Regions from separate parts of the Clostridium sp. DL-VIII genome, predicted to be linked through region 1. Evidence: riboswitches for the same ligand, from Rfam matches in the RefSeq annotation. Region 1 holds a riboswitch; each other region holds the start of a gene.
What was found. Region 1 has a riboswitch for cyclic di-GMP ahead of CDLVIII_RS07650 (acyltransferase). Riboswitches for the same ligand answer to the same signal wherever they lie in the genome.
Positions count from the first base shown of each region.

Region 1 (3,289 bases):
ATTAGGTAAATATGCAAGGATTGTTGCTAAAGCTGCAACTATCAGTACAGATAATCTTCCTATTATCATTTGTTTGTGTTCAGAAACTTCTTTCTTTAAAAATGTTAGATAAAAGTCCTTTGTAATTGAACTAGAGCAAACTAAAAGCTGAGATGAGATAGTGCTCATGATAGCAGCAAGTACTGCTGCCAGTATAATTCCTGTAATAAACGGATGGAATAAAATATCTCCGAGACGAAGAAAGACTGTTTCCGGATCACTTAATGGTGTTTTATGTTCTGTAAAATATACTAGTCCTACAAGACCACTTGCAACAGCACCTAAGAGACCAATTGCCATCCATCCAATACCAATTCTTCGTGCTGATTTTAGTTCCCTTGGAGATTTTATGGCCATGAAACGAACAATAATGTGTGGCTGACCAAAATAACCAAGGCCCCAAGCCAGAAGACTGATGATAGAAGCTATACTGGTTCCTCTAAACATGTCGAACAATGCAGGGTCAATATTAGTCAACTTATTTGTAAAGGTGCCAGGATCTACTCCTATATTGATAAATGCTACAAGTGGCACCATGATTAAGCAGATAAACATTAGTGTTCCTTGAAAGAAATCGGTAAGGCTTACTGCTAAAAAACCACCAAAGTAAGTATAAAGAACGACAACAGATAAAGTAACTACTACTCCCATAGTATAGGTTAATCCAAAAGTATCTAAAAATAATTTCCCTCCTGCTACAATTCCTGATGAAACATATAGAATAAAAAATACAAGTATTACGATTCCAGATACTAAACGCAAAACATTTGATTTATCCTTAAAGCGATTTTCAAGGTAATCTGGAATTGTTAAAGAATCGTTTGCGACCTCAGTATAAACTCTAAAACGTGGAGCAAGTAAAAGATAATTTAAATAGGCACCTATTGTTAATCCTATTCCAATCCAAAGACTAGATATACCGGTTAAATAGACTGCACCTGGGAGCCCCATAAGCATCCAGCCGCTCATATCACTTGCTCCGGCTGATAAAGCAGTTACCATAGGACCAAGACCTCTGCCTCCAAGCATATAGTCTGAAATATTAGAGGTCTTTTTGTATGAATTGTATCCAATTATGAGTAAGATGAGAATGTAGATTGCAATAGCAGCAATGGACCATAATTTCATATTGAATCATCCTTTCTGTAAATATAAAAAACAAAATTCCATATTTAAAAATGTTTATGCAATATAATCGGAAATTTTTAAAAATAACAATGATATATTAACATATTATTTAAAAAATAACAATTAAGTAAAAAGAATAATAAATATGAGATTGTTGTATTAGGGCCAAATAGGAATAAATAATATGATATTAATCTGAAGCGTTTATAAACAAATAATAAAATTCAACATAAAAAAAAATAAAAGTTATATAATGGAAAAAACAGATTTATGATGATATAAAATGAACTTTTTTTCATTTTACTTAATATAGATTTAATATAAAATGTTGAAATTTAATATAATTAGTGTAATAATGGAATATAATAGTATATATTATGATGTTAATAGCATACTTATCGAAAGGTAAGGACGCAAAGCTTTGAGTCTAAGGGAAAGTTTTTTTCTATGATCGTCAGGTTGCCAAATTTATTTTTTTATAAAACATGATTATAATATTTTTGGTGCCTAAATACTTATAGGCACCTTTTTTGTTGAAAATTTTCCTTAGTAAAAAGTGAGCTATATAAGCAGTGCATGATAAAATGCATAAAGGTTAGGAAGGAGTGTAACATATTTAGGTTAAAAGTTAACTTAAGTTGATAATGGTAATTAAGTTAAATTTTTATTATTTTAAATTCAGAAATCAGTTGTTTAATAGTTTGTGTAACCTAGCGATATTTCAATATTTTAAAAATTGCAGTGCACATTAACGGGGAAGGGAGAAGATTATCTTTGCAATTTTGGTAATCAATACATAAAATGGGTAAAATAGAAGAGATGTTAGAAAAAGTAAAAAATATATTAAATGAAGAGGTAAATAAAGAAAGTGTAATAAAAATTTTAGATTTAATAAAATGTCCTTTTCCTTTAGAAATTTTAGATGAGATAAAATTGTATGGAGATTATTTACCTAAGAATAAGGAATTAGGATTCACAAAGGAAAAAAGATATCTACATTTTTTATGGGAAGTTTTAGATAAGTCACCAATGTGTCTTATAGCTAACTTTGCTATTCCGTATAGACAGTTGTTAGCAAAGAAGTTATTTAAGTCTTGTGGAAAAAACTTCATAGCAGAAGAAAATGTTCGTTTCAATGTACCTGATAACATAGAAATAGGAGATAATGTATTCTTAAATAGGGGAACATTTTTAGATTCAAAAGGTGGAATAGTCATAGGAAATTCAGTTACATTAACTGAAGGAGTGACAGTTTTCACACATTCTCATGAAGAGCATGATCACGTATCAAGAACATATGCACCAGTAATAATTAAGGATTATGCAAAAGTATATTCAAATACAACAATATTACCTGGTGTGACAATTGAAAAACAAGGAATAGTAGCGGCCTGTTCACTAGTTGTTGGAGATGTAAGTGGAAATACGATGGTCGGTGGAGTTCCAGCAAAGCCAATAAGAGAAAGAAAAAACTTTGAAAAAAAGGAAGCAGAATTAAACCATATATGGTTACATAATAGTGAATTTCAACAATAGAAATTTTACATAAGTTTAGGGGGAGATTGATTATGAAGATGTCGTTTAAATCAAAATTTATGGTTGCAATTTTGCCATTGGTAATAGTAGGATTACTATCTTTAACAGGAGTTGCATATATAAATTTTAGACATATATTAGAGACCGAATTGGTTAGCTCAATGTCAGAAAGAACAACTGAATCAACAAATCATATAAATACGTGGTTAACCGGAAGATTAGGAGAAGTTCAAGAAACGGTTCAGAATCCAATGCTTAATGCATTTTTGGAGAAAAATCCCAATGTAGATTTACAAAGTAATGATGGTTCATTAGCATTGATAGATGAAATAAATTCATCAAGATTTAAGTTTATAAATAATGCGTATCCTAATGAATATGCAGCCTTACATATAGTAAATAATATAGAACCTAGTGAATGGAGTAGTCCAGATGGGTTAAATAAGCTTCAGGCAAGATATTACAATGTTAGTAATGGACAATTTGCTACAGCTAACTGGGCCAAAGGTGCTGCACAAGAAGCAGGAGAAAGATATTCTAAAACAAATGGTGTACCTTATGACGCAATATTTAAACCTACATACTC
Region 1 covers NZ_CM001240.1:1,666,526-1,669,814, forward strand. Annotated here, with positions in the region: gene putP (sodium/proline symporter PutP) at 1-1,167, opposite strand, end outside; cyclic di-GMP riboswitch class I at 1,546-1,634, shown strand; gene CDLVIII_RS07650 (acyltransferase) at 1,969-2,703, shown strand; gene CDLVIII_RS07655 (methyl-accepting chemotaxis protein) at 2,736-3,289, shown strand, end outside.

Region 2 (3,289 bases), 2.9 Mb from region 1:
GCTACATTAGCTTGGATTCTTATGGTCATAAGGCACAAAGAAAATTTAATAAGAATTGCACACAAAAAAGAAATTTAATAGGACAAGCTATGGCTAAAAGCTTAATTAATTGAAATTAAACTATAAGTATTAAGAATTTTTAGAATGAATTGATTCATTCACAAATTTATGTTCAGTGAATAATCTAATACTATAATTATAGTTTCTAATGGAGGATATAAATGGGCTATTATATTAGAGTAGAGCCTAATGTGAAAATTTATGTAGAAGATCTTAATGAAAAATGCGACAAAACAATTTTGTTTTTACATGGCTGGCCTGGAAGCCATAAGTTATTTGAATATCAATTTGATCAGCTTCCAAAGATGGGATATAGATGCATTGGAATAGATACAAGAGGATTTGGAGATTCAGATAAACCTTATAGTGGTTATGATTATAACACGCTGGCCGACGATGTAAGAAGCGTAATTGATGCACTAAAGTTATCAAATATTACTCTTGCAGGACATTCAACTGGAGGGGCGATAGCAATTCGATACATGGCCCGTCATAAAGGTAATGGAGTATCAAAATTGGCTCTTTTTGCAGCAGCAGCACCAAGCCTTATTAAACGGCCTAATTTTCCTTATGGATTAAAGGAAGAAACTGTTTTGGAAATTATTAAAGGAACATATATGGATAGACCTAATATGCTTCAAGGGTTTGGTAATATATTTTTCTATCAGCATATAACTAAAGCCTTTTCAGAGTGGTTCCTTAATCTTGGATTTCAAGCAGCTGGATGGGCAACAGCAGAAATTGCGAAGACTTGGATAAAAGAAGTGTTGTTTTCTGACTTGGATAAAATAAATGTTCCTACTTTAATTATCCATGGAATTCATGATAAAGTTGTGCCTTTTGAGCTAGGCGAAGTACAAGAAAAATGTATTAGAAATTCAAAGCTTATTCCATTTAAGTATAGTGGACATGCATCATTTTATGATCAGTATGAAAAGTTTAACAAGGAATTAGTGAAATTCATTGAAGAATGAAGTTATTGTCAATGAATGGCCACAAGATACTAAAAAATATCTTGTGGTCTTACTTATTTGATGCAAATATAGGAGACAAACCACATTGTTATAGGAATGTAGCTAATGAGTATCAGTTTTTCAACACATAATATATTATTTTAAATAAAAAGTTTTGGAATTAAATGTTGAGCATGTTTATGCGAATAAAAAATTGATAATAAATAATAAAATAAAATGTCCCATTAATAAAGTTTAACAATGACTATTGATTTTTATATATTATTCTGATAATATTCATGTATTATAAGATTTACTAAGTATATAATAAATTGTATTAATTTAATAAAACTTGGAAGCTGTGAAGAATTCTTTTATGTGGGCACTTTAGGAATTTGGAGCTAGTTGTGCAACCGGCCAATTTAAACTATTTAATTGTTCAGCAATTGAGTAGTTTAAGTTGGCTTTTTTTATAATAATTTACAAAGAAATAAAAACATAAAATATTTGCAATATACTGATTTCATGTAAATTAGGAGGAGAGAAGATGTTGAAAACACCAATAAATATCGAAGAATATGGAAATTACACTAATAAGCAGCTTTTGGAATGTCATAAGTATTCATTTAATCGCTTGAAAAAAATTAATACTATGATTCCTAAGGAATACCGTGAGATATTAATGAATGTTCCTAGGGAAAATATAGAATATATAGAATCAGTTTTAAAGAGCAGAAAAATAGCTATTCCGAATTACAATAGCACAATACGAAAAATAATGGATAAAAAACATATTACAGGGATTAGTGTTATAATACTTTTATTGTTTATAATTCATATGCTGATTTTAAGATAATTAGGAACTACAATTAGCTTTACAAAATTTATGTAAGGAATAGAGACGAGCTAACGCAAACATACCAAATAGATGTGATGAGTTGTGTACTTTAAAAATTTAATAATGTGATATTTAGGAGACATGTTATAATACCATTAGGTCATATGACCTGGGGTAATATATAATGGTGATATATTCATATGAGGAGGTATGTATTATGGGAAAGTATGATACAGTCATATTTGATTTGGATGGGACATTACTTAATACAATTGAAGACCTTACAGATAGCGTTAATTTTGCATTAGGACTATATGGTTTTCCGCATAAAAGCTTGGAGGAAATCAGAAGTTTTGTTGGTAATGGTGCAGCACGCTTAATAGAACTTGCTATACCAGATGGAACTAGTAATCCTATGTATGAAAAATGTTTTATTGATTTTCGCAACCATTATTCTATAAATATGAGAAATAAGACTGATGCATATGAAGGAATTATGGAACTTTTAAGGCAGCTATTAGAAAAGAAGTATAAAATGGCAATTGTATCAAACAAATTTGATACAGCAGTAAAAGAACTTAATAAAATTTATTTTGAAAAATACATAAAAGTGGCAATTGGAGAATCAGAGAAGGTTTCTAAAAAGCCAGCTCCAGATACTGTTTTTAAGGCACTTGAAGAATTAGGTTCAGTTACTGATAAGTCAGTATATGTTGGTGATTCTGAAGTAGATGTTAAAACAGCGAAAAATGCTGGAGTTATATGTGTAGGGGTAACGTGGGGATTTAGAAGCAGAAAAGTTTTGGAGCAAAATGGTGCAGATTATATTATAGATACTCCACAGGAATTATTAAAAATAATAACCGTATAAGAATTAAATAAAGTTGTTGGTGAGATATATGCATAGTATAGAAGCATATATCTTATCAGCAGCTTTATTTTATATATTTATTTTAGTCATCGTGAACAATTTAGCCTGTTTTGTAACAGTAGCTGTTAATGCTATTGCAATATTTAGTGCATGATATTATACTGTATTCAATAAAACGTTACATCTGTAACGGTTAATTATGGAGGTAATAATGAAGATATTATATTTTACAGCAACAGGAAATAATTTATATATAGCAAAGAGATTAGGGGGAGAGCTTTATTCTATCCCAAAGTTAATAAAAGAAGGCAAATATGAATTTGAAGATGAGAAAATCGGGATAATATTTCCAGCTTATGGATGGAGTGTTCCTAAAATGGTTGAAGAGTTCTTAAATAAAGTTAAATTGAAAAGTAATTATATTTTTGGGATAGTATCTTATGGGGCTCTATCAGGAGGGACTACTAGTCATCTTTTAGAAATTGGAAAAAGGAATAATATTCAATTTTCTTATATCAATGACTTACTCATGATTGATAACTATTTACCAGGCTTTGATATGGATAA
Region 2 covers NZ_CM001240.1:4,557,979-4,561,267, reverse strand. Annotated here, with positions in the region: gene plsY (glycerol-3-phosphate 1-O-acyltransferase PlsY) at 1-78, shown strand, start outside; gene CDLVIII_RS20975 (alpha/beta hydrolase) at 222-1,034, shown strand; cyclic di-GMP riboswitch class II at 1,359-1,441, shown strand; gene CDLVIII_RS20970 (hypothetical protein) at 1,561-1,869, shown strand; gene CDLVIII_RS20965 (HAD family hydrolase) at 2,069-2,722, shown strand; gene CDLVIII_RS32660 (hypothetical protein) at 2,751-2,876, shown strand; gene CDLVIII_RS20960 (EFR1 family ferrodoxin) at 2,934-3,289, shown strand, end outside.
Region 2: another riboswitch for cyclic di-GMP. It lies ahead of CDLVIII_RS20970 (hypothetical protein); the one in region 1 lies ahead of CDLVIII_RS07650 (acyltransferase).

Region 3 (3,289 bases), 1.7 Mb from region 1:
TTATATACAGGCATACAACTATTGCTTCTACTAATTAATAATTATCATTTCTTAGAAACTTTTAATATCCATACGCTCTCATTATTTTGTAAAAAAACAGCCAGTAGAACAAAAGTGTCTGCGACACGCTCCTTCGGAGAAATTATTAATAGTTAAATTAAAAACCATAGAGATTGCTGTTCCTCTATGGTTTTCTTCTTATAGTTTATAACTTTTGCCATATACCCCATTGTATTCTTTAGGTCTCATAACTCCACCACATTTTTCGCATGAAAAACAAGGCGGTTCATCTATATTACTTTGATCCATCTCATCAAAGTATTCTACAACCTCCCTAGGTATATTTTCTGTTATTCCACAATTTAAACATTTATATGGTATTATATCTTTCACTTAACATCCCTCCAACTATGTTGTTGTCGGCTTTATTTTACCATATAGTACTCCTTTTGCAATTGCATATATTTCCAGGATGTTTTCTAATTTTTCTTTCCCTTCACTTATAAATTTATCTTTAAAATATTCTCGCATCGAGCCGTATCGTGGATACACTATATCATTAAATCTCATCTTACCACCACATTTAGAACATTTGCATGGATCTACCCCAAAAGACGCAAGAATTCGATATTCCCACTTTTCTATTGATTTCTTAATTTGTATTATTTTCTTATCTATCATCTTGATAAATTGATCTTTATCCTTACATCTCCTCGAATACAGTCCAAAATATCTCACCATTTTAAAATTCTTGTCTGGTATATGTATTATAACTTTTTTTATAAACTCAAAGACTGGCACTTTCTCTATTATTTCTTTATTGTCTTCATGTCTTTTATATTTAAATGTTACACTTTCACCATCATACGCAATTATTCTTGATTCTGCTATCGCAGGTCGTCCAACATATCTTCCAATATATTTTGCAGCTATCTTTGCTGATTTTATTTCATTTTTAGCATGAACATAAAATCCATCTTTATTATTTTTATATATTTTGTTCTTTAATCGTCTAAAACTATCTTTATTTCCTTCTCTTTTTATTATTTCATCTAATAATATTTTTTGCCATCTCTTTCTTAATGCTTCATACGAAAAATATTTAAAATTTCTCCAGGTAGTTAGCTTACCCTTTCCACCTTCTGTAACCATCATGTGGACGTGGGGATTCCACTTTAAATCTCGTCCAAAAGTATGTATAACTGCTATAATTCCAGGTATAAATTCTTCTTTTTTATTTTGCTTATACATCCAACTCGTAACAGCTTTAGCTGCACATTGCGGAAGTAACTTCAGCCTATCTCTTTCTCTTCCGAAGTAATTTCTAAGTTCCTCTGGTATTGTAAATACCATATGTCTATGCTTTACATTTATTAATTTTCCCAGCATTCCATTAACCCAATTATCAACATAAACCTTTCCACATGATGTACAAAATCTACTTTTACAAGTGAACCCAACTTTCTTTATTTCGCCACATTCCTTACATTTTAATTCAATATAACCATTACTTATATCCTTGCATTTCATAACTTTTTTTACTTCTGCAATAACACTAGGTCTAATTCTGTTTTTATATCTTTTATAAAATTCATTCCAATTTTCCTCTAATATTCTTCTTAATTTACTCTTAATCATTTCATCAATTTACCACATATATTTTTCTAATGCAAGTCTACGCCGCGCTTTCAGCGAGCGCGATTTTTATACTTTCCTATACAATAAAAAATAAAAATATAGTAATTTATATTTTTTATGCTGGTCGGTTGTACCAATCACTCAAAGTTATCCAGGTACCCAAATACAGAAAACTTATCATAGTGTCCAATTTATATATTGTATTTTTAGTATAATCATTACCCATTTCTTGTGGTAATATTACCATGTTTGTGGAAAAAAATCAATGTATTCTATTTATACTACATAATTGAATATTTTATACAAAAAGTATATTAAAGACATCCTAAGTCTTATAATTTATATAACGTAAATTAACTATAGCTTAAAATATCTTATAAATTAATTTCAAAATAAATAACTCACGAAAATCTAACTTTAGATTTCCGTGAGTTCTATTATGGAGACTATGATTTCTACAACTTATCTTTACTAAAAACAATAGAAACAAAATCAGGACTAATAAAAGGTTCTCCACCCTCAAAATACATAAATGCTTCATAAGGGTATGCTTCATTAAAATACGGTGTACTTTTAGAAACATCAATATTATTAACGCAATGAATCAGCCTATTTAATAATACTTTGCTATAAAGTTCAGCAGAATGAGAAGTAACATTAATATCAAACTCTAATTTATTTAACTTTTCAAGGCTATTGAGATATTCACTTATGTTTTTACTTTCTTTTAGAAACATCCATACATGCTGTAATATTGTATCCCCTGAAAGCAGTAACTTATTCTTTCTGTCAATTAGTGAAATACAGCCAGCAGTATGCCCTGTACAATAAATTACTTCAAGCTCATATCTTCCTAAGTCAAATACTTGTCCTTCTTCTACCGGAATATAATCTATCTTATAAAGCCTATTTACATAATCTTCTTCTTTAAAATCTCTTGGAAGCATTGCATTTTTCTTATAATTATCAATAGTTTTATTTCTCTTGTCTGATAATAGAATATCCTTTACTAAGGCTATATCATCTTCATGAATGTATACTTCATTAAATTGATAATTCCCTCCCATGTGGTCAAGGTGACCATGGCTATTAATCACAATAATAGATAAATCTGTTATTGATTCAACTACTTGTTTTAAGTTTCCAATACCATAACCTGTATCAAATAATAATGATTTTTTACTTCCTACTATTAAGGTGCAGCATATCTTGTTCGGATCGCTTATATGATATACTCCATCCATTATTTTCTTAATATTATAATATTGATTATCCATACAAACACCTCTTCTCTTGATAAACTATATATTACTATTCATAAATCCTTCTATTTTTACTATCCTTAATTCCTGTCTTTCTGTAAAAATAAGTATTTACCACGTCTCTCCATTCCTTTGCATCTTTTATTTGTATATCCAGCTTTTCTAACACTGCATTAAATATCTCATCATTAATGTGCTCTTTTAATCTTAGCCAATTTTTTTTAAAGCCTTTGACTTCCTCAACTCCTTCAAAATGAGTGTCATATATATGCTGAATCACAGTCTTTCCTGTACTCAACTTATAGGTGTAAGGAACATGGTGAAAGAATAATAAAAGTTCTTCTGGGCAGCTTTCCAAGGATTCATACATCTTTGCTACAGGTTCCTTA
Region 3 covers NZ_CM001240.1:3,327,640-3,330,928, reverse strand. Annotated here, with positions in the region: gene CDLVIII_RS15315 (hypothetical protein) at 199-393, opposite strand; gene CDLVIII_RS15310 (IS91 family transposase) at 409-1,638, opposite strand; cyclic di-GMP riboswitch class II at 1,752-1,835, opposite strand; gene CDLVIII_RS15305 (MBL fold metallo-hydrolase) at 2,094-2,915, opposite strand; gene CDLVIII_RS15300 (alpha-glucuronidase family glycosyl hydrolase) at 2,950-3,289, opposite strand, start outside.
Region 3: another riboswitch for cyclic di-GMP. It lies ahead of CDLVIII_RS15310 (IS91 family transposase); the one in region 1 lies ahead of CDLVIII_RS07650 (acyltransferase).